2 linked regions of the Halioglobus japonicus genome follow. The protein of the gene in region 2 interacts with the protein of the main gene of each other region in a pairwise test. Links are inferred from orthologs where the notes say so. Each region holds a gene or a part of one and is shown on either strand. Other genes may lie near its edges. The genes, in order: topA and BST95_RS13925.

What was found.
Region 1: the proteins of BST95_RS13925 (region 2) and topA interact in binary tests that used the Escherichia coli proteins (3 or more experiments, as listed by UniProt). The link is inferred for Halioglobus japonicus from one-to-one orthologs.

The regions. Positions count from the first base shown.
Region 1 is NZ_CP019450.1:2,392,226-2,407,471, reverse strand. The notes cover bases 6,864-10,074. They hold topA (type I DNA topoisomerase), read right to left. Parts: upstream 9,716-10,074; coding sequence 7,064-9,715; downstream 6,864-7,063. Other genes in these bases: BST95_RS11330 (hypothetical protein), read right to left, coding at 9,821-10,074; BST95_RS11340 (DUF6586 family protein), read right to left, coding at 6,864-7,067. Also shown: mfd (transcription-repair coupling factor), read left to right, coding at 1-1,905; BST95_RS11370 (CsiV family protein), read left to right, coding at 1,905-2,939; BST95_RS11365 (S-methyl-5'-thioinosine phosphorylase), read right to left, coding at 2,965-3,717; BST95_RS11360 (mechanosensitive ion channel family protein), read right to left, coding at 3,714-4,808; BST95_RS11355 (DUF6763 family protein), read left to right, coding at 5,082-5,399; transcriptional repressor LexA, read left to right, coding at 5,468-6,070; BST95_RS11345 (hypothetical protein), read right to left, coding at 6,173-6,433; more of BST95_RS11340, read right to left, coding at 6,606-6,863; more of BST95_RS11330, read right to left, coding at 10,075-10,276; BST95_RS11325 (universal stress protein), read left to right, coding at 10,393-10,827; BST95_RS11320 (glutaredoxin family protein), read right to left, coding at 10,840-11,058; BST95_RS11315 (IclR family transcriptional regulator), read left to right, coding at 11,217-12,113; BST95_RS11310 (AraC family transcriptional regulator), read left to right, coding at 12,134-13,186; BST95_RS11305 (TrmH family RNA methyltransferase), read left to right, coding at 13,183-13,953; BST95_RS11300 (vWA domain-containing protein), read right to left, coding at 13,961-15,136; BST95_RS11295 (AAA family ATPase), read right to left, coding at 15,143-15,246. UniProt on the Escherichia coli protein: Releases the supercoiling and torsional tension of DNA, which is introduced during the DNA replication and transcription, by transiently cleaving and rejoining one strand of the DNA duplex.
Region 2 is NZ_CP019450.1:2,955,948-2,970,814, forward strand. What follows is about bases 7,684-10,515. They hold BST95_RS13925 (YigZ family protein), read right to left. Parts: upstream 9,487-10,515; coding sequence 8,881-9,486; downstream 7,684-8,880. Other genes in these bases: BST95_RS13915 (MBL fold metallo-hydrolase), read left to right, coding at 7,684-7,733; BST95_RS13920 (3-deoxy-7-phosphoheptulonate synthase), read right to left, coding at 7,752-8,804; BST95_RS13930 (DSD1 family PLP-dependent enzyme), read right to left, coding at 9,490-10,515. Also shown: BST95_RS13895 (hybrid sensor histidine kinase/response regulator), read right to left, coding at 1-649; BST95_RS13900 (DUF481 domain-containing protein), read left to right, coding at 782-1,774; BST95_RS13905 (mechanosensitive ion channel family protein), read right to left, coding at 1,775-3,565; BST95_RS13910 (TonB-dependent receptor), read left to right, coding at 3,824-6,130; more of BST95_RS13915, read left to right, coding at 6,264-7,683; more of BST95_RS13930, read right to left, coding at 10,516-10,755; BST95_RS13935 (D-arabinono-1,4-lactone oxidase), read right to left, coding at 10,760-12,121; BST95_RS13940 (c-type cytochrome), read right to left, coding at 12,121-12,474; BST95_RS13945 (DUF501 domain-containing protein), read right to left, coding at 12,551-13,054; bluB (5,6-dimethylbenzimidazole synthase), read right to left, coding at 13,104-13,751; cobS (adenosylcobinamide-GDP ribazoletransferase), read left to right, coding at 13,802-14,590; BST95_RS13960 (histidine phosphatase family protein), read left to right, coding at 14,587-14,867.

The sequences.
Region 1 (15,246 bases), 570 kb from region 2 along the record:
AAGCTCTATGTGCCCGTGGCATCGCTGCACCTGATAAGTCGCTATTCCGGGGCCGACCCGGATGCCGCGCCGCTGCACACCCTCGGCTCCGAGCAGTGGGACAAGGCCCGCCGCAAGGCCAGTGAAAAGGCCAACGACATCGCCGCGCAGCTGCTCGAGGTGTACGCCCGCCGCGAAGCGCGTAAGGGCTACGAGTTTGAATGCGATCCTATCGCCTACGATAAATTCGCCGCGGCGTTCCCCTTCGAGGAAACCCCCGACCAGGAACAGGCTATCAAGGCCGTGGTGGAAGACATGTGCAGTCCGCGGGTCATGGACCGGCTGGTGTGTGGCGACGTGGGCTTTGGCAAGACCGAAGTGGCCATGCGCGCTGCCTTTATCGCCACCCAGAGCAAAAAGCAGGTGGCCGTGCTGGTGCCGACCACTCTGCTCGCGCAACAGCACTACCAGTCATTCTGCGATCGTTTCGCCGACTGGCCGGTTAATATCGAGGTGGTTTCGCGCTTCAAGACGGCGGCGGATATCAAGGCCGTCAGCGAACGTATTGCCGCAGGCAACACGGATATTCTGGTGGGCACCCATAAGTTGCTTCAGTCAGATTTCAAATTCTCCGACCTGGGCCTGCTCATCATCGATGAAGAACATCGTTTCGGCGTGAAGCAAAAGGAAACGATCAAAGCGCTGCGCTCGGAAGTCGACATTCTCACGCTGACAGCGACCCCGATTCCGCGCACGCTGAATATGGCCCTGGGCGGCATGCGCGACCTGTCGATTATCGCCACCCCGCCCGCGCGGCGCCTGTCGATCAAAACCTTTATTCGCGAGCACAACATCGCCCTGATCAAAGAGGCCGTGTTGCGTGAAACCCTGCGCGGCGGGCAGGTGTACTACCTGCACAACGAGGTCAAATCGATCGAGGAAAGTGCCCGCAAACTGCGCGAGTTGCTGCCGGAGCTGAACATCGGTGTGGCCCACGGGCAAATGCGCGAGACTGAACTGGAACAAGTGATGTCCGCGTTCTACCACCAGCGCCACCACATTCTGCTGTGCACCACGATTATCGAAACCGGCATCGATATTCCCAACGCCAACACAATTATTATCGAGCGGGCGGACAAATTCGGGCTGGCGCAGTTACATCAGCTGCGCGGCCGCGTCGGCCGCTCCCACCACCAGGCGTACGCCTACCTGCTCACCCCGCCGCGCTCGGCGATTACCTCCGATGCCGGCAAGCGCCTGGAGGCGATTGAGGCTGCCGGCGATCTCGGCGCAGGCTACCTGCTGGCGACGCACGACCTGGAAATTCGCGGCGCCGGCGAACTGCTCGGCGATGAGCAAAGTGGCCAGATCCACAGCGTTGGCTTCGCCTTGTACATGGACATGTTGGAAAGGGCTGTGGCCGCACTTAAGCGGGGTGACATTCCCGATGTGGACGCGCCCCTCGACGCCGGCACCGAGGTCAATCTGCATATGCCGGCCCTGATTCCCGAGGACTACCTACCGGACATCAATACGCGTCTGGTACTGTACAAGCGCATTGCCGCCGCCGCAGACGAAGACCAGCTGCGCGAGCTGCAGGTAGAGATGATCGATCGCTTCGGTCTGTTGCCCGAGCAGGTCGGCAACCTTTTCCAGACCTCGCGACTGCGGCTCAAGGCACAGAAACTCGGCATTCGCGCCATTGAAGCGGGCCCCGGTGGTGGTAGTATCGACTTCAAGGAAAGCACCCGGGTTGATCCGCTGGCACTGGTTAAGCTAGTACAGTCGGACCCACGGGCTTACAAACTGGCCGGAGCCACACGATTGCGGTTTGATCGCGAGCTACCGGATAACCTGCAGCGCCAGGAGTTTATCGAGGGGCTGCTGCAGACATTTACCACCGACGCCAAGGACACTGCCGCTTGATGCCGCTTGCTCGCCACCTGCTCTACCCTACAGCCCTCTCCCTCTGCCTGCTCAGCGCTGCAGCGCAGGCTAACGAACGCTGGTATCAGGTAGAGCTCATGGTGTTTGCCAATGAGACGGGCAGCGCCAGCGAACAGTGGGAACCACTGCCCCAGTTGAACTACCCGAGCAGCAGTCGTTTCCTCGTTTATCCCGCCCAGGTCGAAGCGCGCCTTGCCGAGCACCCCGGCGCGAGCAACATCGACGCCTACGGCCGCCAGTTAATCGTCATGTCAGCCCTCGAAGAGAGCACCAACATCCCGCCACTGCCCGCTCCTGATACTGCGGCGCCGGAAACAGCGCTGGAACCTGCGGTAACTGAGCCTGACCAAGACCCGCTGGAACCGCAGCAACTGTACCCGACGCCGTTTATCGCCCTGCCCCACGCGCAGCGCGAGTTTCACGGCAAGTCGGCGTATATGCAGCGCACCGGCAAATATCGCACACTGTTTCACGAAACCTGGGTACAACCGGTACAGCCAGAGGCCACGGCTATTCCCCTGGTACTGGATAGTTCCGGTGACATCCAGGACTGGCCGCGCCTGCAGGGTACGGTCACGCTGCACATTGCGCGTTACCTGCACGTTGAAACCAACCTCTGGCTGAATACGCGCGGCGACTACCTGCCCGGGGAATGGCGCATGCCGGCGCCGCCGCTGGGGCCGCCCTCGCTTGTGGTGGAGCAACCAGAACCGAACATGGTCGAAGCACCTGAGCCCTACTACGTGAACCAGGTGCCGGCCGACCATAGCGTGTGGCCTGGAGACCCGAATGCCATACCGGACCTGGAGCAGGATATGGGCCCGGTATACCCATGGCGCCACGCGGTGGCCTTCAAACAAAAGCGCCGCATGCGCAGCAATGAAGTGCACTACCTCGATCATCCTCTGGTGGGGCTGGTGGTGAAGTTCACCCCACTGGATGAAGAGCAGTTACACGAGATGGGGCTGGCCGAGCAGCGCTCAGACGCCGATACGATAGCGGGATTGGACTAGGCGGTTAAGCCGCCCGACGATTCCTTCAGTCCGCCCAGCGAGAGCTGCGGCACAGACCTTCAACCAACGACGCAACTACGTCTGCTTCGCGCTCCAGCGTTGCTCGCATCATGTCCAGGGTGAGGGGTTTGTCATCGAGCCCGGCTGCGGCATTCACCACCATACAAATGCTCGCATAGGCCACACCCAGCTCCCGCGCCAGCGACGCCTCCGGCATACCCGTCATACCCACGACATCACAGCCGTCGCTGGCCATGCGCCGAATCTCCGCGGCGGTCTCCAGGCGCGGGCCCTGCGTTACGCCATGCACGCCTGCGCGGGCACAGGCAATGTCGCCACGGTCCGCTGCCTCGAGCACCGCATTGCGCAGCGCCGCATCATAGGGCTCGGTAAAGTCGATATGCATGAGCTCACCGCTCTCACCGGTGTCATAGGTGTGCTCACGCCCCCAGGTGTAATCGATAACCTGATCGGGAATAACCAGCCTGCCTGGCGGCATACTCGGGGCAATGCCACCGACGGCGTTAATGCCGATGATATGGGTGGCGCCCAACTGTTGCAGCGCCCAGAGATTGGCCCGATAGTTCACCCGGTGCGGGGGAATGGCCCGGGGGCTACCGTGCCGGTGTAGAAAGAATATCGTCGTGTCGCCAAGGCGCCCTTCCTGCACCACCTGTGACGGCTCGCCAAAGGGTGTGTCGACCGCGTGACGAGTGACAATGTCCAGCCCGCCGAGACGATCCACCCCGGTACCGCCGATCACCGCCAGTGCGCTCACGCTTCGCCCTCGGGGGCAATGTGCTCCAACTGCAATGTCTGGGTGGGAAACGCCACATCGCCGCCGTTGGCGTGGATAATGTCGAGAATCTTCAGCATGACGTCCTGTTTGATCTCGTGATACGTCACCCAGTCGGTGGTCTTGGTAAAGGTGTAGACAAAGAAATCCAGCGACGATGGCCCGAAGGACACAAAGTTAACTATCAGGGTGCGCGACTGGTCAATCTCAGGATGGTTGCGCAGCATCTCCTTGACCTGGGTAACCACCGGCGCCATGAGCGCGGCGTCCTGGTAACGCAGGCCGATGGTCTCGTAGATGCGCCGGTTAAGCATGCGCGAGGGGTTTTCCACGGAGATCTGCAAGAACGTCGAGTTGGGCACATACAGCGGCCGCTGATCAAAAGTGCGAATACGGGTCAGGCGCCAGCCTATGTCCTCTACCGTGCCTTCAATACTTTTATCGGGTGAGCGAATCCAATCCCCCGCCGTAAAGGGCCGGTCCAGGTACACACTCAGGCCGCCGAAGAAGTTGGCGAGCAAATCTTTCGCCGCGAAACCCACCGCAATACCACCAATGCCCCCAAAGGCAAGCAGCCCGGAGATCGATACGCCCAGGCTCTGCAGAATCATGAGCCCGGCAGTAATCCAGAGCACAAAGCGCACCAGCTTGGCCGCCGCGCGCACGGTGGCCTTGTCCGCCGACTGGCGGGTGCCGCGGGTCTCACACAGCAGCTCTTCCTCTACCCCGTGAATAAGTCGTTGCAGGAACCAGGCCAGCAATACCACCAGCGCAGTGTCGTAAGCCTGGGCGAGAAAGGCCTGCAGGGTTTCCGCCACCGGGTAAATTTCCAGGGCCAGATACAGCACCAGCACCCACAGCAGCACCCGCACCGGCACCGCCATCGCCGTGACGGCCACATCGTCCCAGTTGTAGTCTGTGGCGCTCGCGGCGCGGTGCAATTGTCGCACCAGCATTCCGAGGGCCAGGTGAGCCACCGCGCCCAGGGTCACCAGTAGGATCAGGGCCAAAAGCTGCCCCTCCAATCCCAGGCTGAGCGCGAGGCTGTCGAAAAGCGATCCAAGGCTCGTCACTGGCCACCTCTTCTAGCGCAAAAAGCACGATTTTTAGACAATTTTTTCATGTGGGAACCGCGTGTTTAGTCTCGAAAGATTATATAAATCAGCGGCACAGATTAAGTCATCTCTTGAAGTCCAGCGCAACTGCTTGATCTCTTTTGAAAAGAATTTCCGTCGCCGTAAAAGCTATTTCCATCCCTGTTTTTATAGCGTTATCACATAATGGACAGCCCACGCCAGCGTGATATGTTGGTCTGCCGCACACGAAAAAAGGGGAGGAAAATCTCCATGAAAATGCTAAGCCCCGTTGTCGGTGGCTGGTACAAGGATCTGCAAACCAATGCCTTATTCGAGGTGGTGGACTGGGATCCCAGTAACCTCACCATCGAAACCCAATACCTGGATGGCGAAGTGTCTGAATACGACCTCGATGCCTGGCGCGAAATGCTGCTGGAACGCGCGGAAGCCCCGGAAGACTGGCGCTCTGCCTTTGAGCTGGATGACGAAGACCTGCTGGACCCCGACCTGCCCATGCAACCGGAAGACTGGAATAGTCCACTGAACTCCATCGAGCCCGAAGCCATGTATGGCGTGGAGGATTTTTAGGCGTTGTTATCCGCTGCCCATGCTGTATATAATCACAGCACCTGTATAAATACACAGATGGGGCACACATGGACAAGCTTACCAAGCGGCAGCAACAGGTGCTGGATATTATCCGTGCACATATCGATGACACGGGCTTCCCGCCCACCCGGGCCGACATAGCCCGCGAACTGGGATTCAAATCAGCCAATGCCGCAGAGGAGCACCTCAAGGCACTGGCCCGCAAAGGCGCGATTGAAATTATCCCCGGCGCCTCACGGGGCATTAAATTGCCCGATACCCAAGGTATTCCCATCGTCGGTCGGGTGGCCGCCGGTAACCCGGTGCTCGCCGAGGAGAATATCGAGGAATACTGCGACCTCCCGCCCCAATTTTTCAAACCCGCAGCTGACTATTTCCTGCGCGTCACTGGCGACTCGATGATCGATATCGGTATCTTCGACGGCGACCTGCTGGCCGTTCACAGCACGCCCGTGGCCAATAATGGCGACATTATTGTGGCCCGCATCGAAGACGAGGTCACCGTTAAGCGACTGCAACAGGGGCGCGATAAGAACCTGCTGGAACTCCTGCCGGAGAACCCTGATTTCGAGCCCATCAAGGTCGATTTGCGCGAGCAATCGTTTGCGATTGAAGGCCTGAGTGTAGGTGTGCTGCGCCGCGGCAATTAGGCAGCGGACGTTTTTAAAAGCGGTAGGGGCTTTGACAGGCCCCTCAGGGGGCTGCAGATAGCCGGTGGCGCAACGCCCCGGCGGGATGTCGAATAACGCCTGTCAGTGCAGGACGCGCGGTGCCTCTGGCTCAGCGTAAGCTTCGGCATCCGCCTCAGCTTCATTCTGTTCCATGATATTGGCCGCGGCCTGAATTCCGGCCTGAATCATGGCCTTGGCCACTTCCAGTCCGTTTTCCATCAGGTACATGCGCGATTCGTCGGAGAACTGTATGGTCACCAGCGGCGCGGAATCATCGTCAGCACGTTGCAGAACGATTTCACCGTCGCCCAGGTCGACAATCTCCAGTAAGGATGCAGACACTCAATAAACCTCTGTTGTTGCGAACACTGCCACTTCATCATAACAGCAGCCATGGGTGCCCGATAGGGCTTATTCGGGAATAGTTGTGAACGGGTGCGCAGTTGCGGGCAGTGTGCGGCGACAGCAGCAAGAGCCGCAATAGACGCCTGAGCGCCCTGCTCCTGCCCCGGAACTAGTACTCGTCGAGGGAGTCGCCCATGCGGTCGAACAGCTGCTGTAGCAGGTTTGCCCAGGTCTCGGCCTGCTCCGGATCGGCACCGGCGGCTGCCACCGCCAGGTTCTGCATCGACGATGACTGCGGTGCATCACTCTCTGCCGATAACATGGCGCCAATCCAGCCCTCCCGCTCCAGGCGCTGGAACTCGCGAATCTCACCGGGCATGGCCTTGCCTGCGACAATCTCCGGTAATTCGGCAAGACATTGTGGCGGCGTCTCCGGCAATCCACCGGGCCGGGTGATTTCCAGAAGAAACCAGCCGTAGGCATTTGTCAGGTGATTGCGCACCCCGGGCCAATAGGCACTGGCCAGGATCTTGGCCGCCACGCTCTGGGTGTCGAGGTCACGGCGCCAGGCGCCAATCAGGATGCGGGCCAGGTACAACGCATGGTTGGCCTGGCCGCGAGCGGAACTCACTTTTTCTTCGCCCGACTCTTGCTCTGCTCAACGTCCCACTTACCGCCGCGGTAGTAGGCCTTCCAGCCGGTAGCCTTGCCGTCCTTCTCGGTCATGACATACTGCTCCTTGGTCTTACGGCTGTAACGCACCTGGGCACGGTTGCCGTCGTCATCCTCAGTCGGCGCAGAGAATATGAACGTGTACTTTGGATCGATGGCTTCCTTGTGCGGCAGCAGCTCATCCACAAACGGCGCACGGGTTTCCCGGTTGCGCGGGAACCCGCTGGCGGCGAGGAACATACCAGCGGCGCCATCGCGCAGCACGTAGTGATCGTCGACCTTCTCGCATGCCAGCTCCGGCATCGGCACCGGATCCATTTTGGGCGGTGCCGGCTCGCCGTTGCGGAGCAGCTTGCGGGTATTCTTGCACTCCTCATTGGTACAGCCGAAGTACTTGCCGAAACGGCCGTTCTTGAGCTGCATTTCACTACCGCACTTATCGCACTCGAGGGTCGGCCCCTCGTACCCCTTGATCTTGAACTTGCCGTGCTCGACCTCGAAGCCGTCGCAATCGGGGTTGTTGCCACAGACATGCAGCTTGCGATCTTCGTCGATCAGGTAGCTGTCCATGGCCGAGTTGCATTTGGTACAGCGATGGCGTTCCAACAGCTGGCGAGATTCGGCCTCGTCATCTGCATCCTCGCGGATGGCCTCATCCCCCGAGGTCAGATTTATGGTGTTCTTGCAGCGCTCTTTCGGCGGCAGCGCGTATCCGGAGCACCCCAGGAACACCCCCGTACTGGCAGTGCGAATTTGCATCGGACGCCCGCATTTATCGCAGGCGATATCGGTCATGGTGGGCTCATTGGGCTGCATGCCCACGGGCTCCGGTTCATTGGCCGTTTCGAGCAGGTCGCTGAACTCGGCATAGAAGGCGTCCAGCAGATCTCGCCAGTCGCGCTTGCCATCAGCCACGTCATCCAACCGCTCTTCCATATTGGCGGTAAAGCCGTAGTCGAGCAGGTCAGTAAAACTGCGCTGTAGTCGCTGGGTGACGATATCGCCCATCTTCTCAGCATAAAAGCGTTTGTTTTCCAGGCGCACATAGCCGCGATCCTGGATGGTGGAGATAATCGACGCGTAGGTTGATGGCCGGCCGATGCCGCGCTTTTCAAGCTCGCGCACCAGGCTGGCCTCACCATAGCGCGGGGTGGGCTTGGTAAAGTGCTGGGCAGGATCGAGTTTCTTGAGTGACAGCGCGTCACCCTCTTTCAGATCGGGCAGTACCGTATCGTCGCCTTTGCGCGCAGCAGGCGCCTGCACTCGGGTGTAGCCATCAAACCGGATTATGCGTCCCTTGGCGGTGAGCTCGTACTCGCCTGCAGCCGCGGTCACGGTGGTTGACGTGTATTCCGCTGCCGGCATCTGACAGGCCACAAACTGACGCCAGATCAGTTCATAGAGGCGCTCTGCGTCGCGCTCCATGCCCTTCAGCGAGGTTTGCGACACATTGACATCTGACGGACGAATGGCCTCGTGCGCTTCCTGTGCACCCTCTTTGGATGAGTACAGATTGGCGCTCTCCGGCAGGTAACGCGGCGGGAAGTTGTTGCCGATGTAATCGCGACAGGCGGCCACCGCCTCGGCACTCAGATTCGTGGAGTCGGTTCGCATATAGGTGATGTAACCGGCCTCGTAGAGGCGCTGAGCCATCATCATGGTCTTCTTCACGCTAAAGCCCAGCCGGGTGGAAGCGGCTTGCTGCAGCGTCGAGGTGATATAGGGCGCAGGCGGTTTGGAGCGCGTGGGTTTGTCCTCGCGCTTACTGACGGCGTAAGGCAGGGTTTCCAGCTCTGCGGTGGCTGTCAGTGTGGTCGCCTCATCGCCAGGGCGGAAATTCTCTCCCTTGTGACGCTTAACCTGAAAACGCACTTCCGAGGCATCCTTGGAGGCCAGGTCGGCGTGCACTTCCCAGTATTCCTCGGGAATAAAGGCGTGGATTTCGCGCTCGCGCTCGACGATCAGACGGACCGCGACCGATTGCACCCGACCGGCAGACAGGCCCCGCGCAACCTTCGCCCACAGCAATGGCGAGACCATGTAGCCCACCACGCGATCAAGGAAACGACGCGCCTGCTGGGCGTTCACCCGGTTCTGGTCGAGTACCGCCGGCTCTTCAAAGGCCTCGGTAATCGCCTTCTTGGTGATTTCGTTAAATACCACGCGCTGGTAGCGACTATCGTCACCGCCTATGGCCTCGCGCAGGTGCCAGGCAATGGCTTCTCCCTCGCGATCAAGGTCGGTCGCGAGATAGATAGCGTCGGAGTCTTCGGCGAGCTTTTTCAGCTCGTTGACCACCTTTTCTTTGCCGGGGAGGACCTGGTAGTTGGCGTCCCAACCATTTTCGGGGTCGATACCCATGCGGCGAATCAATTGCTCGCGCGCTTTCTTCTTCTTGTGGGCGGCCTTCTCTTCCGACCCCATCTTGCGGGTAATCGCCGCCTGGGCAGCCCGCTCCTTGGGATCTACCTTGGCGGTGGCACTGCCGGCGGTGGGCAGATCACGAATATGCCCCACGCTGGATTTAACCACATAGTCCTTGCCCAGGTACTTGTTGATTGTCTTCGCCTTGGCGGGCGACTCGACGATTACGAGTGATTTTCCCATCTCATCCTGCTGACATTGGGTGCCGGGTGCGGCAGCAAAAAGGGGCATATATAAGGCCACCGCCCGGACGGGTCAAGAAAAATCGTGTTTCGCCCCCGAGGCGGGTCACGCCGAGAGTGCCTCTGACCAGGCCTCCAGGGCCGTGACAATTTGCTCAACCTGACCCTGTTCTTCGGGCTCTGACCAGTAGATCCCACAACTGCCCTCTTCCTGGCTGAGGGCCAGTATTTCTGCGGGCAGCAGCGCAGTCTGTTCTGGCGGCGGCTGTCGGTGACCCACGCCCCGCCACTCACCTTCCTCAATTCGCCAGGCCAACCTCGAACGAGGCTCGCCACGCGATGCCGGAAGGCGCCTGCCGTAATAAATGATTTGCTCGGGGCGCCGGGCCTGCCCCGGTAACACGCGATCACTGCCAGGAAGGTCCCGGAACTCGACGAACAGGCCATGGACCGCGGCATACTCTCTCATTCCGGCCACCTGCCGCTGGCGCTTGCTGGGGATGAAATGGGTCAACGGTGCCAGCGCCACCGCGATCACGAAAATGATAAGAAAAATTTCCAAAGGTGGTTTCCTGACCCAGATCAAACTTACGCCGCAGAAGCAGCCGTGTCCCGTTGTTCGGCGACTATTCTATGCTATAAATAGAAGCGTGAAAAAAGCCTGCGGGGAGGCTATATATGTCGCAGTACTCGAAAGTGGTTGTTGCCATCGACCTCAGCGAAGAATCTGACCTGGTTGCGGCGCGAGCGCGCGCTATTGCCACGTCTGCTGGCAGCGAACTCCACCTTGTACATGTCATAGAACCCCTCAGCTTCGCCTATGGCGTCGACATCCCCATGGACTTCTCAGGCCTTCAGGACGAAATCCAGGAACAGGCCACCGGCCAGTTACAGCGTTTCGCTGAGAAAAACGGTATTGCCGCTGATCACCAACACATTCTGCTGGGGCGCCCCGAGGTGGAGATTCACGCCGTGGCGGAAAAGATCAGCGCCGACCTGATCGTGGTCGGCAGCCACGGCCGCTATGGTCTCGCCCTGCTCATGGGGTCTACCGCCAACGGCGTACTCCACGGCGCCAGCTGTGACGTGCTGGCGGTGCGCGTCGGCTCATAGCGAGAACAGCCGCTAGCCGGCAAGAAACTCAGCGAGCATTTGTGCGTCGAAGGGCCAGTTCAGCTCCCGGCCCTCTTCTGTGCGCACAACCGGGATCGTCGTCCCGTAACGCTCGAATAAATCGTCAGATTCACTGATATCTACATGCTCAAAGCCGGCACCCGCCTGCACCAGAAGTGCCTCGGCCAGCTCGCACAGGTGACAGGCTGATGTTCCGAACAGGGTTAACATTCCTTAATTCTCATTGTCTCTGCTGAATTCGGCCACTATTATGTCGCCCCACTCAAGGCTTGAAGTACCTCAAGCTGGAGCGGTACCATAACCGCAAGGTACAAGAATTCATACCATTTATTTTGCTCAGGTACACCAACTAAAAGGGAGCTGACGCTTTGGCCCTATTCTCACAACCTACCGCCCGTGCCCTGGCCATTCTCGATCTGTTAATGGCCAACCCTGATCAGGCGTTCGGCTTGACCGAGATGACCCGCCGCCTCAACCTCAACAAGGCGACCTGCCACGCCATTCTGACCACCATGGCCAACTACGGCTTCCTGGTCCAACATCCGAAAACCAAGGCTTACCGCCTCGGCCCTTCTATTATTGCCGCGGGTAACGCTGCCTTCGCCCAGTTCCCCGTGCTTGAGTACGCTCGCCCGGAGCTGGAAGCGCTGCAGGCGGATCTGGATATTGGTTTTGGTGTGACCGGTCGCTCCAAGCAACACATGGTGTTATTAGCGCTGTATGGCCAGGCATCCGAGCTGATTAATTCGTTCCAGCTGGGCCTGCGCCTGCCCAATGACGCCCCTGTAGCGAGCAGCTTTATCGCGTTCTCGCCGGCCAAGCACCTGGAGGCCTGGCTCACCCGCGCCCACGAATCACGCGGCGGCTACAACGAACGCCTGGACCAGAAACTGCGCGTTTCAGTGATCGGGATTCGCGCCCGCGGTTACGAAGTCACCCTGAAAACCAAGGCTGAGGCCGAACTCACTCGCGAACTGTCGCGCATCCACAATTCCTGGAGCCTGACCGAACTAGAAGATGCCGCGCGCAAATACCAGATCGACCTCTGCGACGAGCAATATCACCTGGACCGCATCGAACCTAAAACCAAGTACGACGTTTCGACCATTTCGGTCCCGGTGTTTGTGGAAAACAAACTGCCCGTGGTGTGCTTTGTTGCCGGATCCTTCAAAGAACCGATGACCGGCGCCAAGATCGAAGAAATCGCCGCTCGCATCAAGGAGTCTGCGGACCGGGTCACAACCCTCGCCGAAAGCTTTAGCTAAGGCAGCGAGCTTTGAACACCATGCCCCTTAAAACACTGACCACACTGCTGCGCGTGGTCAGTGAACAGGGCTATCCCGTGGACCGGGCCCTGACGCAGATCGGCCTGGACTTCAATCCACTGCAAGACGACCCCGCCACGCTCCCCAGCCAGATTCCCACCGACAGCTACAGCAAACTGTACGGGCTGGTGATGGAAATCCTCCAGGACGAGGCCTTTGGCCTGGGCCAGGAAAACCACGCGCCACCAGGCACTTTTCGCATGCTGTGCCTGTTTGTCATCCACTGCCCCAACCTTGGGCAGGCCTTGCGCCGGGCGCGGGAATTCTTCATCTACTGCGACCAGTTCCGCGCGATCCAGGGTGCTGCCAAGCCGCTGTTTATCGATCAGGGCGATGGCAAGATCTTATGTGTCCTGGAGCGCTCCGCGTCCCTGGAGCAGGACCGTATTCATATCGGTCACGCCAACGTGCTGCTAATGATGTACCGTTTCTACAGCTGGCTTATTGGTCGCGAGTTACCCCTGCAGGCGATCCACCTGCGTGCGAGCGAACCGGCAGACCCTCAGCCCTACGAAGCTATCTTTGGCTGTCCAGTGCGCTTCGGTACCGAACACTCCGGACTGGTGCTGCACGAGAATGTGCTGCAACTGCCCATCGTACAAACCGAAGACACGCTGCGCGATTTTCTCCGCCAGGCGCCCTACCAACTCGTTAAACGGGAAACGCCAGGCAACCTCAATCCACTGACGGAGAAAATCAAGCAACGACTGACTGAGCACAACAGCCAGCGACTACCCAATGCCAGTGACATCGCCGCGGAGCTGAATATGTCGCCGCGCACCCTGCACCGCAAACTTACTCAGGAAGGCACCAGCTTCCAGCAGCTCAAGGACGACTTCCGTCGCGAGCTGGCCGTGCACTACATGAACAGACCCGAGCTCTCGCTGGACGCGATTGCTGCGATTATGGGTTTTCCCGACAACTCGGCTTTCTACCGCTCGTTCAAGAAGTGGACCGGCACCTCACCGGGGCGCTACCGCGCACAGCTACAGGCAGGAAACCAGCCCTCATGAGCGACACCAGCTATACCGAGAAGCGCAGCTATTTCGACCGCATGCTGACCTTGTACGGACGTAAACCAGCGCTGGAAGCCCTGCGGGATCGCGACCTGGATTGCCAGACCCTGCATCTGGCTCACAGCAATCGCGAAGGCGGCATCGTCGGTGAGTTACTGGCAGCCGCAGAGCAACGCGGCGTAACGATCAAGCGCCACTCCCGGGAGGAACTGGCGCGTATATCCCGCAATGGCAAACAGGATCAGGGCGTCGCCCTGGATGTCTTGTGCCCGGCGTTTCAGTCTGTGGAGAGTTATCTGAATAACCTGGAGGGCAAACCCCGACAGCGGCTGCTCGCCCTGGACGGTATTACCAATCCGCAAAACATTGGCATGATCGTCCGCTCGGCGGCGGCCGGCAACATCGACGGCCTGCTGTGGTCGCGCAAAGGCAATGCGGCACCGGGGCCACTGGTCGTCAAAGCCAGCGCCGGCACCTTATACCGGGCGCCGGTGCTCACCTGCCAGGCATTGCCCGAAGCCCTGCAGCAGTGCCAGCATAACGGCTTTGAGGTGTGCACCCTGGAGGCGGACGCGCGGATAGATCTGTTTGCCTATCGCCCCGCAGGACACTGCATCTACGTGCTCGGCAATGAGACCGACGGCGTCTCCGTCGCCGTCAGTAAACTCGCCCAGCAAGGCTTGTCGATACCCATGAACAATGGGGTTGAATCACTCAATGTCGCTGTCACCGCAAGCCTGATCGCCTACGCTGACAGGATGTAGGACGGCGCTACTTGGAGAGGAACGACATCCCCTCTTCCAGGCCCTTGAGGGTCAAAGGATACATTTGTCCCTCCAGCAATTTGTGGGTAATGCTAACCGATTGGGTGTATTGCCAGTCTTCCTCGGGAACCGGGTTAATCCAGATCACCTTGTCGTAGACTTCCTGCAGACGCCGGAACCACACCTCGCCAGACTCCTCGTTCCAATGCTCGACACTGCCGCCGGGCTGGAGGATTTCATACGGTGACATGGAGGCGTCGCCGACAAAGATGACCTTATAGTCGTGGCTGTACTTGTGGAGAATATCCAGCAGCGGCGTGCGTTCATTGTGGCGACGGATATTGTTCTTCCACACGCTCTCATAGAGAAAGTTGTGGAAGTAAAAATACTCCATGTGCTTGAACTCGGTACGCGCCGCTGAAAACAGCTCCTCGCACACTTTTACATGAGGATCCATTGACCCACCAACGTCGAAGAACAGCAGCACCTTCACGGCATTGTGACGCTCTGGAACCATTTTAATATCGAGCAGCCCGGCATTGCGCGCAGTCGAGGTAATGGTGTCATCCAGATCGAGCTCATCGGCGGCGCCAGTGCGAGCGAACTTGCGCAGGCGTCGCATGGCGACCTTGATATTACGGGTACCGAGCTCAACGCTGTCGTCGAGGTTCTTGAAATCTCTCTTGTCCCAGACTTTAACGGCCTTTTTATTCTTGCCGTTGGGGCCAACGCGAATACCTTCAGGGTGATAGCCTTCCTGGCCAAAAGGCGAGGTACCACCGGTACCTATCCACTTGTTGCCCCCTTCGTGGCGTTTTTCCTGTTCTTCGAGGCGCTTCTTGAACTCCTCAATCAGTTTCTCGAGACCACCGAGGGATTCGATCTTGGCCTTATCTTCCTCGCTCAGGTTCTTCAGGAACTCCGAGCGCAGCCAGTCATCGGGTATCATTGCCTCGATCACATCGTCGAGTGCTTCCAGGTCCTTGAAATGCAGACCGAAGGCTTTATCAAAGCGATCGAAGTACTTTTCATCCTTCACCATGCAGGTGCGGCTGAAATAGTAAAATTCGTCCATCGAACCGAACACCACACGCTGTTTCATGCCCTCGAGCAAATCGAGGAGTTCGCGTGTGGTCACCGGTACACCTGCGTCGCGCAGGCCGTGGAAGAAGTTGATCAGCATAGGGCTTTACCGTGATTCCCGGCGGTGCATAAAGGCCAGACGTTCGAGCAGGTGCACATCCTGTTCGTTTTTCATCAGCGCGCCATACAGGGGCGGAATGGCCTTGGTAG
Region 2 (14,867 bases):
CGAGAATGGCCACGGCGACAAATGCCAACAACTTGACGATGGACTCAACCGCCACGGCCGCCATCATACCTTGATGCCGTTCGCGGCCATCGAGCCGCCGGGTGCCAAATAGAATAGTGAACACCGCCAGGACAATCGCCACCAGCAAGGCAGTATCGCCGTCGTACTCACCCATACCCTCAAGATTGCCGCCCACAATTGACCAGGCCTGTGCAAGCGCCTTGAACTGCAGCGCGATGTAAGGCAGTACCGCCGTGGTGGCCACCAGAGTGACCAGTACCGCCAGCGCCTGACGTTTACCGTACCTGGCGCCAATGTAGTCGGCTATCGAGGTAACCCGGTGGCGTTCGCCCACAGCGAGCAAGCGTTGAATAATCGGCCAGCCAAGAACAAACAGCGCAATGGGCCCCAGGTAAATCGGAGCATGCCCCCAGGCAGTTGCCGTTGCACTGCCCACCGCTCCATAAAAAGTCCAGGAACTGCAATACACCGCCAGCGATAGGGCGTATATCAAACCCCGTACGCCGGGCCGCGCCAGCCAGCTATCCGGGGCACCCTCGTCCACCTGTCGATCCGCCCACCAGGCCACTGCAAACAGTACACAGATATAGAGGAGTGCCAGACTCAGCAAATTGGTGGCAGTTACCATCGGCGACTCAGGGAGTTGATTTGTCCAGCGAGCATACCACGCGAACAGGGGCTACTATAGTAAGCAAGCAGTGCCAAACCGTGAGCATATAACGTGACATTGAAACCACTCTTTTGCATCCTGAGTTTAGTCTTGTACCTGTGTGCATTTGAAGCCCATGCACATCGCAAGACCGACATTATTCATTTCTACAATGGCGACAAGCTCACCGGGGAAATCGTGTCCCTCATGGGCGGCATCCTCAAGGTGAGCACCGATGCCATGGGCACCGTACAAATTGAGTGGCCTGAAATCGCGCGTATGGAAAGCGAGTACCATTACGAGGTTAGAGTCACCAATGGCGACCGTATCTATGGTTCTTTCTCCGATAAAGCGCGCCCCGGGCAGGTACTGGTCACAGACGTTTTCGCCCGCCACCAACTTGAGTCCCTGGCGATCGTTGAAATACGCCCGATCGAGGATAGCTGGGTCGATCGCCTCAACATCCACCTGTCGGGCACCTATGGCTATACCCGGGCCAGTGGTGTTACCCAACTGGCGTTTAACACCGAGATCAGCTACGAAAACGAACGCTCCAGAAACACCCTAACAGGACAGGTTGATATTTCCGACACGAACGAAGGAAGCACCTCAAGCAAACGACTAAATTTTCAAAGGGCGGTGTGGCCGGGCAACCGTTCGGACCAATTCCGAACTGGCTTCGTCAACTACGAAGATAACGATGAGCTCGAACTTGATTACCGGGTAGCGGTAGGTGGTGGTACCGGTCGTTACTTTATCGATACCAATCGGTCACGCCTCACCGGCGCAGGCGGCTTGCAGGTAATTACGGAGAAGGGGTTCAGTGATGGATCTAATGAAGATATCGAGGGGTTTCTTAACGTCAGCTATTCCACATGGAAGTTCTCCACGCCGGAACTTCACGTCGATCTGAATTTCACCCTTTATCCCAGCCTGACAGATGCGGGGCGCTTACGAAGCTACAGCAACGCACGCATTAGCTGGGAAATTATTGAAGACCTTAGCTGGGACATCACGGCGTGGGCAACCAGCGACAACAACGTGGAAGATAACGTCAGCTACTGGGACTACTCCATCACCACCGGCATAGGCTGGGATTTCTAATCACCCGGGCGACTGCGAGTAAACATGCACGTCCCGCTGCGGGAAGGGTATAGAGATACCTTCGCTATCAAAGCGCATTTTCACCTCTCGGGTAATATCCCAATACACACCCCAATAGTCTTCAGTGCGCACCCACGGTCGTACGATGAAGTTCACCGATGAGTCTGCCAGCTCATGCAACTTCACGAGCGCCTCCGGCGTTGACAATACCTTCTCATGTTCTTCCAGCACAGACGCAAGTACCGACTCGGCCTTGGCTATATCATCTGTGTAACTGATACCAAACACCAGATCGACACGGCGAACTTTCTGCGCCGTCACATTTTTGATGACGTCACCCCAGATCTTACTGTTGGGAACCACCAATGTCTGATTATCAAATGTAGTAATCGTAGTAGATACCAGGCTCATTTTCTTGACCAGCCCGGACGCACCGGCCACCTCAACAAAATCGTCGACATCGTAAGGGCGATACAGGAGTATCATCCCGCCGGCGGCGAAGTTGCCCAGTGTATCCTGCAGCGCAAAGCCAATTACAAACCCGGCGACACCAAGACCCGCCAGCATGGGGCCGAGCGATATCCCGACTTGTGACAATGCAATTAAATACCCGAACACCATCACAACGCCGCCGCAGACCGAAATCAGCACATCCTTGAGCAGTGTGGACATGTCGTTACCCGGACGCTCACACGCCAACTTGACCAACTTACGTACCAATCGCGCCAAGTACCGGAAAACCAGTAGTATGCTAATGAACAGCAGCAGTTTGAATAGAATATCCGGGGCGTTGTCTGCGATAGCAATTTTGACATTGTCCCAGCCCGACTGCAGCAGGCTCACCAGAACACCCGCTCCCAGGGCGCTGACTTTAATGCTGTGGCTCTGTGCGAGCAGTACTTCTTTATATACCGCGGGGTTTTCGCCCAGACGCGCCAGTAAATCAATCAGCTTCTCAAGATGAGCCAGATCCAGTTCCTGCTGTCGAGCCATGCCGTTGCGCGCGACCGCCAGGTCTGCATTCTGAGTATCCTCAACAATGCGCTCATTCAGTTCGTCCAGCGCACCACCGGTGTATTTGATCCGGCCCGTCAGGGTCTCTGCCTGTAAATACAGCATGGGCAGCAGGTCACCCGAGAGTGTCCCATCGGACAGTCCGAATTCCTTGCGCCGCTCAATAAGCGTCACGAGTGCAACGTAGTAACGCATTCTCAGGTTTTCCAGGCTTTCAGCCTTCGCCTCGGCAACAACCAGGTCGGCCCCCGAGAGCTCCGTAAGCATCACTCTTTGCTCGGCGATACGAGCAGTTAGCTTGGAAGTGCGCTGCAGCACCCCCTTGCCTACGCCCCCGAGACCTTCGCCCAGGAAGATCGCTACACTCGCTCGCACTTCATTGTCTTCAGGCAGAGTCGAAGCTGCCTGCGCCAACTTATCCAGATTTAACAAGAGTTTGAAGCTGCGATCATCGCGTCGATAAAGCAGAGATTGCATGTCGTGATCTGAGGCACCTTCTATCAGCGCGTCCAGCATTTGAATACTGACGATATCCGCCTGCAGGCGGTCCGACATTTTGGCGACCTGCTCAGGCGTGATCCTATCGGCAATATCCGCCTGCAGGCGGTCCGACATTTTAGCGACCTGATCAGGCGTGATTTTATCGGCCCCATAGGCCGGAGCAGACAACCCAGTGTAGAGCATCAGTGAAACTAGCAGGGCGCGAACGATGGCAATCACAAATGTACTCCGTTCTTCGATATGCGGTGCAAACTTCTGAACATCGGTACTTTTCACATTAGCACAATCCGTGTAATTTCCCAGAAGCACATGGGAGTCATTTGGCAGTTCAGATAGTAGGACCAGCCTCGGTTACCCACCCCGGAAAATGGCCGTTCTGGTCATATTTGGCGAGGTTGCAGGTAGTATATTGACTCGCATATGGGACGACCCGCTGCGCAAGAAGGAGAGCTACATCTCCATTGCGGGACTCTTATAAAGATAACTAACCCGTCCACGCCGACACTGGCATGGACATCCGTGTGAGGTATTGCAATGAGAAACCGCCGCCCCTCTACTCCGGTAGTGGCCAAAACCCTTCTCGCGACGGCCGTCGCTGCCATGGTGTCACCGACCTCTGCCCAGGACCTGTTTCTGGAAGAAGTGATTGTGACTGCCCAGAAGCGCGCAGCCACGATTCAGGAAATCTCCGGCACTGTTAACGTGGTCACCGGCGAAAGCATGGACCGCTATTCTGCGTTCAAGTTTAACGACTTGGAACAGATGACTGCAGGCCTCACCCTGAATAGCCCCAACTCGCGCAACAACAGTATTGCCATGCGCGGTGTCAGCATCGACCCTGAAGCGGGCGCAAGCGCTGTTGTGAGCGTTTACTGGAACGACCAGCCCGTGCGCGAAGACGTGGCGTTCTCCCAGCTGTACGACATGGAACGTGTGGAAATCCTGCGCGGCCCCCAGGGCACACTCCAAGGTAGAACCTCTCCCGGAGGCGCCATCAACCTGGTGACCCGTCACGCGGACCTGGCGGAAAACGAAGGTTCTATCGAACTTAGTGCCTCTGACAACGAGGGTTTCAATGGCAAAGTGTCTTTTGGCGGCCCCATCATCAATGAGGTTTTCGCAGCGCGTATTGCCGCCGTATACGACGTTAACAACTCTACCAACGTTGAACAGTTCCAGGGGTTCGACGATCCAGAAGCAGAGGCTTTGTCTGCACGCCTGAGCACCGTCTGGCAGGCCGGCGATAATCTAAACATCAAGTTCGTCTACCAGTACCAGGATCGCGACACCGATGATCCAAAGGCCATGAACGGGACAGACAACCTCGGCGAGCGCCCCACCCTGTCGCCGGAGGACCGCACATCCCTCGGCGACCTGATCGACAACGCCGAGATGGAGTACGACCTGGCCAACCTGCAGATTGACTGGGATATCGGCGATATCAACCTGGCCTCTGTGACCGGCTACTCGGAGAGCTCCAAGGTGAGCTTCACCGAGAACGATCGAGCCAACTATGTCGACGAAGAGATTCCCACCTGGCAGAACTCCAATACCGACCAGGAATCTATCTCCCAGGAACTACGCCTGTCCACCTCAGACAATGACTTCTGGGACTGGATGGTCGGCATTTACTACCAGGATCAGAAAACCGCAACTGACTTCTTTGCCAATAGCGTGGATACCGGCATTGGCTTTATCACCGCAGGCGACATTCCAGTCGACCGGAAAGAGCTGGGTATCTTTACCTTCAATACTTTCTATCTGGGCGAGGCCACGAAGCTGGAAGTTGGTCTGCGCTACGCCGAGTATGACTCTTTCCGCAGAGCGACCGTAAACTATGGCGGTCTGACTTACCTGCCGCCGGCGTTCGAGCCTATCATAGACATTATTGAAGCAGGTTTCGCAGCAGCGTTCCCCATCGAGGGGGTTAGCGAAGAGAATCAGAACACCAAAGAAGATACCATCACCGGCTCTGTTGCGATCAACCACGACTGGACCGACAACACCACACTATATGCCGCCTACAACCGTGGCTACCGCCCGAGCGGCATCTCGATTAATCCGACGCCGAACATACAGTTTCTGCCTAACGGTGAAGACGACCTGATTCACGACGAAGAGAAAAGTGATTCCTTCGAAGTGGGTTTCAAGGGTCGTTATCTGAATGGACGCTCCACGCTGAATGGCGCGTTGTTCTATCAGAAGTACGACGGCTATCTGGGCTTCACCCGCGGCGTACAGGTACTCGACGACGACGGTAACCCGCAGGATATTTCCGGCGGTGTGCTCTTCAACGGCGACGCCACCGTTTGGGGCGCTGAACTCGAAGGCCAGATTCTGCTAAGCGAACACTGGAATGCCGGCGGTGCGGTGTCCTACACCAAGGGTGAATGGGATGATGGCGCTACAAAGCCCTGTAATGACCGCCAACCGGGTGAAGTTCTGGGCTTCTGTGACATTGGCGGTGATGCCCTCGGTGGGGAGCCAGAGTGGAGTGTGACAGCCAACACTGAATACTTCATGCCCATTGGCAGCAACGAGTGGTATGTACGCGCCCTGTACAAGTACACCGATGAACGCCTAAATACTGAAGCGTCAGCAGGCATCACCTCTCGCGAAACGTTCGATGCTAACCACGTCGTCAATGTTTATGCCGGTCTGCGCTCCAGTGACTACACCTGGGACGTGAACATCTGGGCCAAGAACCTGCTGGATTCCGATGAGGTCGTCTTCGAACAGGGTCACGACCAGTTCGACATACTGTATTCAGGCGGGTCCTACCTGCAGTCCAACATCCAGACCGAGCGCGTTATCGGCGCTACCGTGCGCTACAGCTTCTAAAGAACTGGCACTTCAGAAAAGGGCGGCTCAGGCCGCCCTTTTTTGTTTCAGTCCAATAGTATCCGGCCCCCGGGGTCATTGGCGCCCTGCCCTGCTATGACTATCCTCTGGATCAAACCATCGGAGATGCACCGTGAAAAAGCTGCTTACCCACGCCCTTGTGGCTGTCATCTTTCTGCTCATCGGGATGACCCTGGCAGATACCAGAATCGCTGAGACTGCGCTGGATGCCGCGCGCTCGGCGCGTTCCGCTGCGATCGAAGTCGTCGGCAATCGCGCCGGCATCGAAACCCGAACCATGGTGTTGGCGGAAAACCCCGAGATTATCTCGCGCCTGATGGAAGGCGGTTCCTTTGGTGGCGAATACTCGGTGGAGGCAGCCCAAAACATGTTCGGCCGCACCCAGGCGGCAATCGACGATGTCATGAACAAAACCCATGTCGTCGAGGTTGGCCCGCGCAGCTATCTGATTCGCATGCCCATCGTCAACGCGGCTTTCTTCGTTACCGACGAAGGTGTGGTGCTCGTTGATACCGGCATGGGCCCCGCGGGTCCGGCCATTTACGCGGCAATCCGCTCCGTCACTGACCTGCCCATACACACCATCATCTATACCCATGGGCATGTCGACCACAGCTATGGCACCTGGGCGATTATGGAGGCCGGTGAGACGCCGGAAATCATTGCCCACGACTTGCTCAAACCTCGATTTGAGCGCTATATCCGCCTGCGCGGTTCGCTGGCCAAATACATGAGCCAACCCGAGGAGCAACTCCCCGCCTCTACCGATGACCTGGTCTGGCCCACACGCTATTTCAGCGATCGGCTGGAAATCGAAGTGGGCGGCGAAACCTTCGTGCTTCAACATCACAAAGGCGAAACCGATGACCAGCTGTACGTCTGGGTACCGGGCCGCGGCGCCCTGGCCAGCGCCGATTACTATCAGGGTTTCCTGCCCAACGCCGGCAATGGCAAGCGCACCCAACGGCACGTGGAAGCCTGGTCTGCGGCCATGAAGGAGATGGCGGCGCTGGAGCCGGCATTCCTGCTGCCGGCTCACGGCGAAGCCCTGACGGATACTGCTACGATCCAGGAAAACTTCCTGGTGCTGGCAGAGGCATTTGATCACATTACCGAGCACACTATCGATGGGCTTAATGCGGGCAAGCGCAAGGATGAAATCTTCCTTAGTGTGCAGTTACCTGAGCACCTGGCGACACACCCGACACTCAACGTGCAGTATGTGACACCCAACGACATCTCCAAAATGTTGATCAAACAGTACACTGGCTGGTGGGATGACATCCCCTCGCACTGGACGCCGGCAACCATGGAGAATCAGGGTGAGATGATTATTGAACTCGCCGGAGGCAATATCCCCGCGATTGTTGAGTACGCACAGGGCCTGATTGCCAACGATATTCGCCTGGCGTCGCACCTGACCGACTGGCTGTTCTACGCCCGGCCCGATGACCCCAACGTGCAACAGTTGGTCTACGACGTGTACAAAACCCGGATTATGGATCGGGAGACCAACACCATGGAAATGTTGACCTACCTGGATCAGATGACCGCTGCGCGAGAGCGTGCTCGCTCCCGCTAAGCGGCAGATACCCCTGAATTAACCGCGGCGCAGACGCGCTGCGGTAGCCAACTCCTCGAGCAGGGTCACCGTGTCATCCCAGTTGATGCAGGGATCGGTAATACTCTGACCGTAAGTCAGCTCCTGGCCAGGCACTACATTCTGTCGTCCCTCAACCAGGTTGGACTCAATCATCACACCGAAGATACTGCGTGTACCGCGCGCAACCTGTGTTGCGATATCAGATGCCACGTCGATCTGGCGGGCTGGGATCTTGCGTGAATTGGCATGCGAGGCGTCAATCATGATGCGCTCAGGCAGGCCTGACATGGACAACATTGCCGCAGCATCGTCCACGGAGAACATATCGTAGTTAGGATGCTTACCACCGCGCAGAATGATATGGCAGTCTTCGTTGCCAGCAGTCTGGAAAATCGCTGAGTGTCCCTGCTTGGTCACCGACAGGAAATTGTGCGGCTGTGAGGCGGAACCAATGGCATCGATAGCCACCTGAATGTCACCATCCGTTGCATTCTTGAAACCCACGGGACAAGACAAACCCGACGCCAGTTCACGGTGAGTCTGGCTCTCGGTCGTCCGTGCGCCGATCGCGCCCCACGAAATAAGGTCCGCATAGTACTGGGGGCTGATCAAATCGAGATACTCAGTACCGGTCGGCAACCCCATTTCCGCCAAGTCCGCCAACAGCTGGCGCGCCAGGTGCAGGCCCTTGTTGATCTGGAAAGTGTCATTCAGATCCGGGTCATTGATCAGGCCTTTCCAGCCCACAGTGGTGCGCGGCTTTTCGAAATACACGCGCATCACCACCAGGACATCGTCAGCAATTTGGTCCGCTTCCGCCTTAAGCCGGGCAGCGTAGTCGCGGGCCGCAACGGGGTCGTGAATAGAACAAGGGCCTACCACTACCAGCAGGCGATCGTCCTCGCCCGTAAGAATACGGTGAATCGCCTCGCGGGCGTTGTTAACAGTGGCCGCCGCCGCATCGCTGACCCCGATTTCCTCAATAATATGTTCCGGAGAAATCAGCTCATTGGTTTTCTGAATTCTCAGGTCGTCTGTGTTGGCAGTCATACTCGCTAAACCTTTCTGTTGCTGCAAAAAATCGGCGCCTAATATAGCACCCACAGGCCACTTTGGGGATGGTGTGCTATGCAGTGTCGATGACGTTCACCGCCACGCTGTGGGCGGCGCAAAACGCGCGCAGTGCCGATTCACTCTCAACGGGGAGCGAAATGTGCAGCCATACCTGCTCTCGATAGTCGACATGCTCAATCTCAGCATCGAGTTGCCCCAGGCGGTGGCGCAATGCTTGCTCGTCAGCAAAATTGGCGCTGAGTACCAACCGGCACATATCGCGCAGCGCCCGGGTAGGTAGTTTGTCCATGGCCTGTTGGGTGGCAGCACTGTATGCGCGAACCAGCCCGCCAGCGCCGAGCTTAATGCCGCCGAAGTAGCGGATGACAATCACCAGTACGTCGCCCACCTCACCGTGCTGGAGGACGTTCAGCATCGGCTTGCCCGCCGTACCCGAGGGCTCGCCATCGTCATTCATGCCGGCATTTCGCGCATCCGCCGGCGAACCCAACAAGTAGGCCCAACAGTGGTGACGGGCATCGGGGTAGTCACTTCTTGCGCAGCGAACGGCTGCGTTGACCTCATCGCGATTGCTTACCGGGTGAACGCGGGCAATAAAGCGTGATTTCTTGACCGCATACTCGTGCTCGATCACGGCCGCCGGTATGAGGTAGGCCACGGCTCAGGCGGGATGCTGTCCGAGCACCGGCCAGTACTCACTAATGCGCCCCTGCTCCAGCACCGCTATATCGCCAAACTGGAGGAATACAAACTCACTCTGGTCGGGCCGCAGGAACACCCAATCGTCCACCGCCAGATCAGTTGCGGCAGAGCCGTTAAGCATTTCCTGATTGGTGGAACGACCATAGATAGTATTAGTGCTCAAACCCTGGGGCGATACCGGTTGCGCCTTCCAGAAACCACCGTAAGTGAACACGGTGCGACGCCGATTCACATCCCACAAAGATTGCAGTTGCCCCAGGTCTATGCCGGGAATCTTTACTCCATCGCTGGTCTTGATTACCGGGGTGGCTATGTAACTCGCTGGCTGATGGTCCGCCAGTGAGGGTAGATCGAAGTCGCCGGGCTTCACCAGGCAGGATCCTGCAGCTAGTTCATTGAACGGATAGTCGCCTTCATCGTACAACTGGTAGGTCGGGCTACCACCGCAGTTGAGCACCACATCCTGCGGCCAATCGCTGCCAAGGTAACCCTTTGCTGAAGCCACGTAACCGCGATAGGCATCCATGGCAGCCCGCTTGTAGCGCTCTGGCCCACCAGGCACTTTAACGATATGCGGCTCGTAGCCCATCAGACCCGCAAACTTCAGGTGGCGCGATGCCTGAATAATCGCCAGCGTTGCCTCAAGCTCTTCGTTTGACTGCACACCTCCGCGGTGCAATCCCACATCCAGTTCGAGGCATACAAGCATGTCCTGGCCCAAGGTATCGGCCAGGTCGGCGTACTGTGTCGCTCGCGCGGGGCTGTCCAGAAGCCAGCGCAACTGACGACTGGCATTGAACGATTCGCCGCGATATTCGGCATAGAACCTCGCTGCCGCCGCCACCGGCAAAGGCTTACCGAGCAATACGTCTGCCTGCGGCAGTCGTTCGGCGACGCGATTCAAAAACGGTTGGTGGAACAGCATCAGGCGGTTGCTATCGGCGGACTGCATGACCTCTTCCAGCAACTCAATCGAGGGCAGTGACTTGGCGACGATGCGATAGTGGAAACGGTTACCGATATGGCGCTTGAGCGTCGCGACATTGTCGCGCAGTAACTTCCGATCAATGACCAGGCGCGGCGCAGCCAGACCAGCGTGATCCAGCGCAGTGCTAAGGCCCCTGAAATAATCGGTATGCGGCGCCCCGCGATCACTGGGGCGCAATAAAAGTCCCGCGCCTGCGGCACCTGCCAGCCCACCCAGAACAAAGCTGCGACGTTTCATGCGACTACCCGAAGAGACCGGACAGATATTCGTTAAGGAAACGCCCCTGCGGATCCAGCTCGCGGCGCACCTCGGCAAAATCGTCCCAGCGCGGGTAGAGCTCGCGGAACTCCTTCTGACCGAGGCTGTTGAGCTTACCCCAGTGAGGACGACCCCCGTACTTGCGTAGAATCGGCTCGATGGTGGCAAAGTACGGCTTGTAGTCTTCTTCAAAATAGCGGTGTACCGCAATGGACATGGATTCCTGCTGGTAGAACGGGCTCAACCAGATGTCGTCGCCCTTCACATAGCGAATCTCCAAGGGGAAAAAGACCTCGTGATGATCGCGCTCCAGCGCATCGACCACCTCGCGCAATGCCTTCAGACCATTCTCTCGCGGCAGGTGGTACTCCATTTCATTGAAGCGCACATTGCGTTCATTCGCGTAATTGCTCCAGGAGTGGCCGATTTTGACTTCGTCGGGAATAGTGCGTGCGTAGGTGCTTAACACCAGCTCGCGAACCGCCGGCGTCCAGTCCAGCCAATCGCGAATCATCTTCAGCTCCATAGTGCCCTCATTGGGATCCACAGGCGCCTCAGCAGCAGCGATTGGCTCGTCGGTAATATCGTGCGAGTCGGTAAAACCCCAACCTGAGAACGGCACGTAGAAAAACTCGAAGTTGCGGTGCTTGTTGGCCATGCCATCCACGACTTCCAACATCTCTTCCAGTGGCATCCAGATCATTTCCCGGCGCAGTCGATACGGCGCCTGGTTTTGCATGCGCACCTGGGTAATCATTCCCAGACTACCGAGGGATACCTTTGCCGCCTGAAAAATTTCTGGGTTCGTTTGCGCATCACACCACAAGATGTCACCTGCGGCTGTCACCAATTCAAGTCCCGTCACCTGCGTTGACATACACCCAAAGCCCGCTCCGGTACCATGAGTGGCGGTGGCGAGGCTGCCCGCCAACGTCTGCTCGTCGATATCGGGCATATTGACCAGTGCCTGGCCAGCGTCATGCAGCGGCTGGCCGATGTCGCCCAAACGGGTACCACCGCCGATGTTGGCCTGCAGGGTATTGCTGTCGACGTTACTCACCCCACCCATACGCGACAGTGACACCAGTGTGCCGTCGGTTGGCACCAACGGTGTAAAAGAGTGCCCCGCACCCACCGCGCGAATCGTTCCGGTGGTGGTGGTAAGTAGCTCCTGCAGCTCGGCCATGCTGGCCGGTGCTTTACGCGCCATCGGCAGGCACTGCTGGCTCCCTGACCAGTTCCGCCAGGGAAGCCGGCGCGGTTCGGAAGCAAGTGCCAGCGGGCTCATCTGCGACGCTACGGCCGTGGCCACCAGCGCCTGTAATACACTGCGACGCTGCATCATCAGCCCTGCTCCCCCGCCATAAACAGAATCAACGCCTCGAACTCTTCTGCACTGCAATCCATACACAAGCCAAAGGGAGGCATGCCGCCGAAACCATTGATCACGCTGTCGAGCAGTACGTCGATACCCTTGTCCATGCGCGGCTGCCAGGCTGTGGCGTCGCCGGTCAACGGCGACCCCGTGGCTGCGACCGTATGACAACTGCGACAGCTGCGGTTATAGATTTCGGCCAGCTGCCCATCGGCCGGTTGCAAATCACGACTGGCGACCTCGGCAGCCGCGGTCTTACTGTCCTGCTCAGGCGCACAGCCCACGACGGTAAATGTAAGTGCCACCAGGAGTAACTTGATCATATGCATCGCAGAGCGCCTTATGTTAGTGATAACTATTTTTCTATTGTGGTTATTTTATGAGCACCCACCGGCGGGGTCAATTGCTTTCTGCGGCCCCTGCCCAGTAGTCATCGAGCATTCTGCCGACGGTATTGGATTCAACCAGGTGTGCTGCATACCAGGTGTGCAGACAGCGAATACGTGATGTGTCGGCGATACCACCAATACCCTTGATCTCGAACACATCGCCAAAGCCCAACGCTTTGACCCGCTGCCGCTCCTCCTCGGACATGTAGGCTTCACGACGCGCCTTGTAGCGGCGATGATCCTCTGCCATTTGCGCCTGCAGTGACGAGTCGGCATTAATCTGGTCCTGCAGCTGCGCAATTAGTCCCGACGCTTCTTCCTGATCTATCCGGTAGGATATCTCGCGATCCACCAGCCAATAGAGTGTCGGGAAAGGTTTGTCGTCAACGAGCGGCGCCACCCTGATCACACTGGGCTCACCCGCGGCATTACGCACTGATACCTCCTCGAGGCCGCGCGGCGCGCGCCCCAGTAATGCCGCCACTGCCCGGCGATCTGTTTCTGTAATACTCAAGCTACTCCTCTCCATAGCGGCCTGTGCCCACTATCATCTTAGTCATATTCTAGGGCTCCCACTGATTTTCCATGACGGACAACGCCAAATCATCGCGCTGCCGCCAACCTTCGCGCGCCAACATGGGCTCGTCGTAAAATTCGTCCGTATGGCCAATGCAGAGCACCGCAATAGGTTTACTGCCGGCGGGCATTGCCAGTAACCGGGCCAGGTCATCGGGATCAAACAGCGATACCCAGCCCACTGCCAGGCCCTCAGCACGGGCTGCCAACCACAGATTCTGAATGGCACAGGCGGTGGAGGCCAAATCCATTTCCGGCAGCGTCCGCCGACCAAACACATGCTCCTCGCGCTGGTCCATCAGGCCCACCACCAACAGCTCACCGCACTCGAGTATGCCCTCGACCTTCAGTTGCATAAATTCGTCACTGCGCTCACCCAGCGCTTCGGCCGTAGCCACGCGTTCGGCTTCCACCAATGCGTGAATCTGCTGGCGCAATGCTGGCTGGGTAACACGCAGGAAACGCCACGGCTGCATGAAACCCACACTAGGCCCGTGATGAGCCGCCTGCAGTAGCCGCTGCAACATGGCCGGATCAACCGGATCAGACCGAAAGTGGCGCATGTCGCGGCGCTCATAAATGGCGCGGTAAACGGCAGCTAACTCCGCCGGGCTAAATCGATGTTCGTCTGCCATGAATCAGTTATCATCCTTCACTTTGCCGCGCATAGTACTCAGGTATCGCCATGAACTCCACGCCCGATCATGCCCCCGCTTCCAGCAGGCAGAGACAGGAATTACGGGCATTGGCCACGGCCTTCAGTTTCCTGACCCGCATTCCCGTGCCACCCTTTGCCTGGTCCGAGCACAGTTTTCGCCAGTCCACCGCCTACTTCCCTCTGGTGGGTCTGGTCATCGGCGCATTGTCCGCTGCAGTGTTCACCATCAGCGCGATGCTATGGCCACAGTCGATTGCGGCAGTGCTGACCCTGGTAACAGCAGTAGCTCTTACCGGCGCCTTCCACGAAGACGGTCTGGCGGACAGCGCAGACGGCCTGGGCGGTGGCTGGACGACCGAAGACAAGCTGCGCATCATGAAAGACAGCCGCATAGGCACGTACGGTGCGGTTACCCTGTTCCTGGCGCTCGCACTGAAGCTCGCCTGCCTGGCAAGCACTGTGGCCGCCATGGTTCCCCTGGCCCTGATCACCGCCCACACACTGGGGCGCTGGACGACACTGCCGCTGGTGCGTTTCTGCGCCTATGTCAGTGAAGGTGCCAGCGGCAAGCCATTGGTAGGCAGTGTCTCCGCCCGCCGCATCGGTCTGGGCACAGCCATCGCTGTGCTGCCTTTGCTGTGGCTCCCGCTACCCCAGGCGCTTGCGCTGATCGCCGTGGTGGCGGCCCTGCTCGTGTCAAGCCAACGGTGGCTACGGCGCAGTATCGGCGGCATTACCGGCGACACGCTGGGCGCTGTCAATCAACTGACGGAATGCGCAGTGCTGCTGTTTTTCTGCGCCCATTACGCCATTTGAACCGCCGTCTGACCCTGCTACGCCACGCCCATGCGGAACGCCCCGCCGGGCGCTGCGTGGGACAATGGGAACATCCCCTGTCCACCCATGGCCAGCGGCAGATCGCCGCACTGGCCAGCCACTGGGCTGGCCCGCTACCGAGCCGTATCGTCAGCAGCGATATCGGCCGGGCGCGACAAACGGCGGAGATTCTCGCGGACCTGCTCAACGCCCCTGCCCCGGACATCGACGTTCGCCTGCGTGAGATCTCCATGGGCCACTGGGAAGGCCAGAGCTG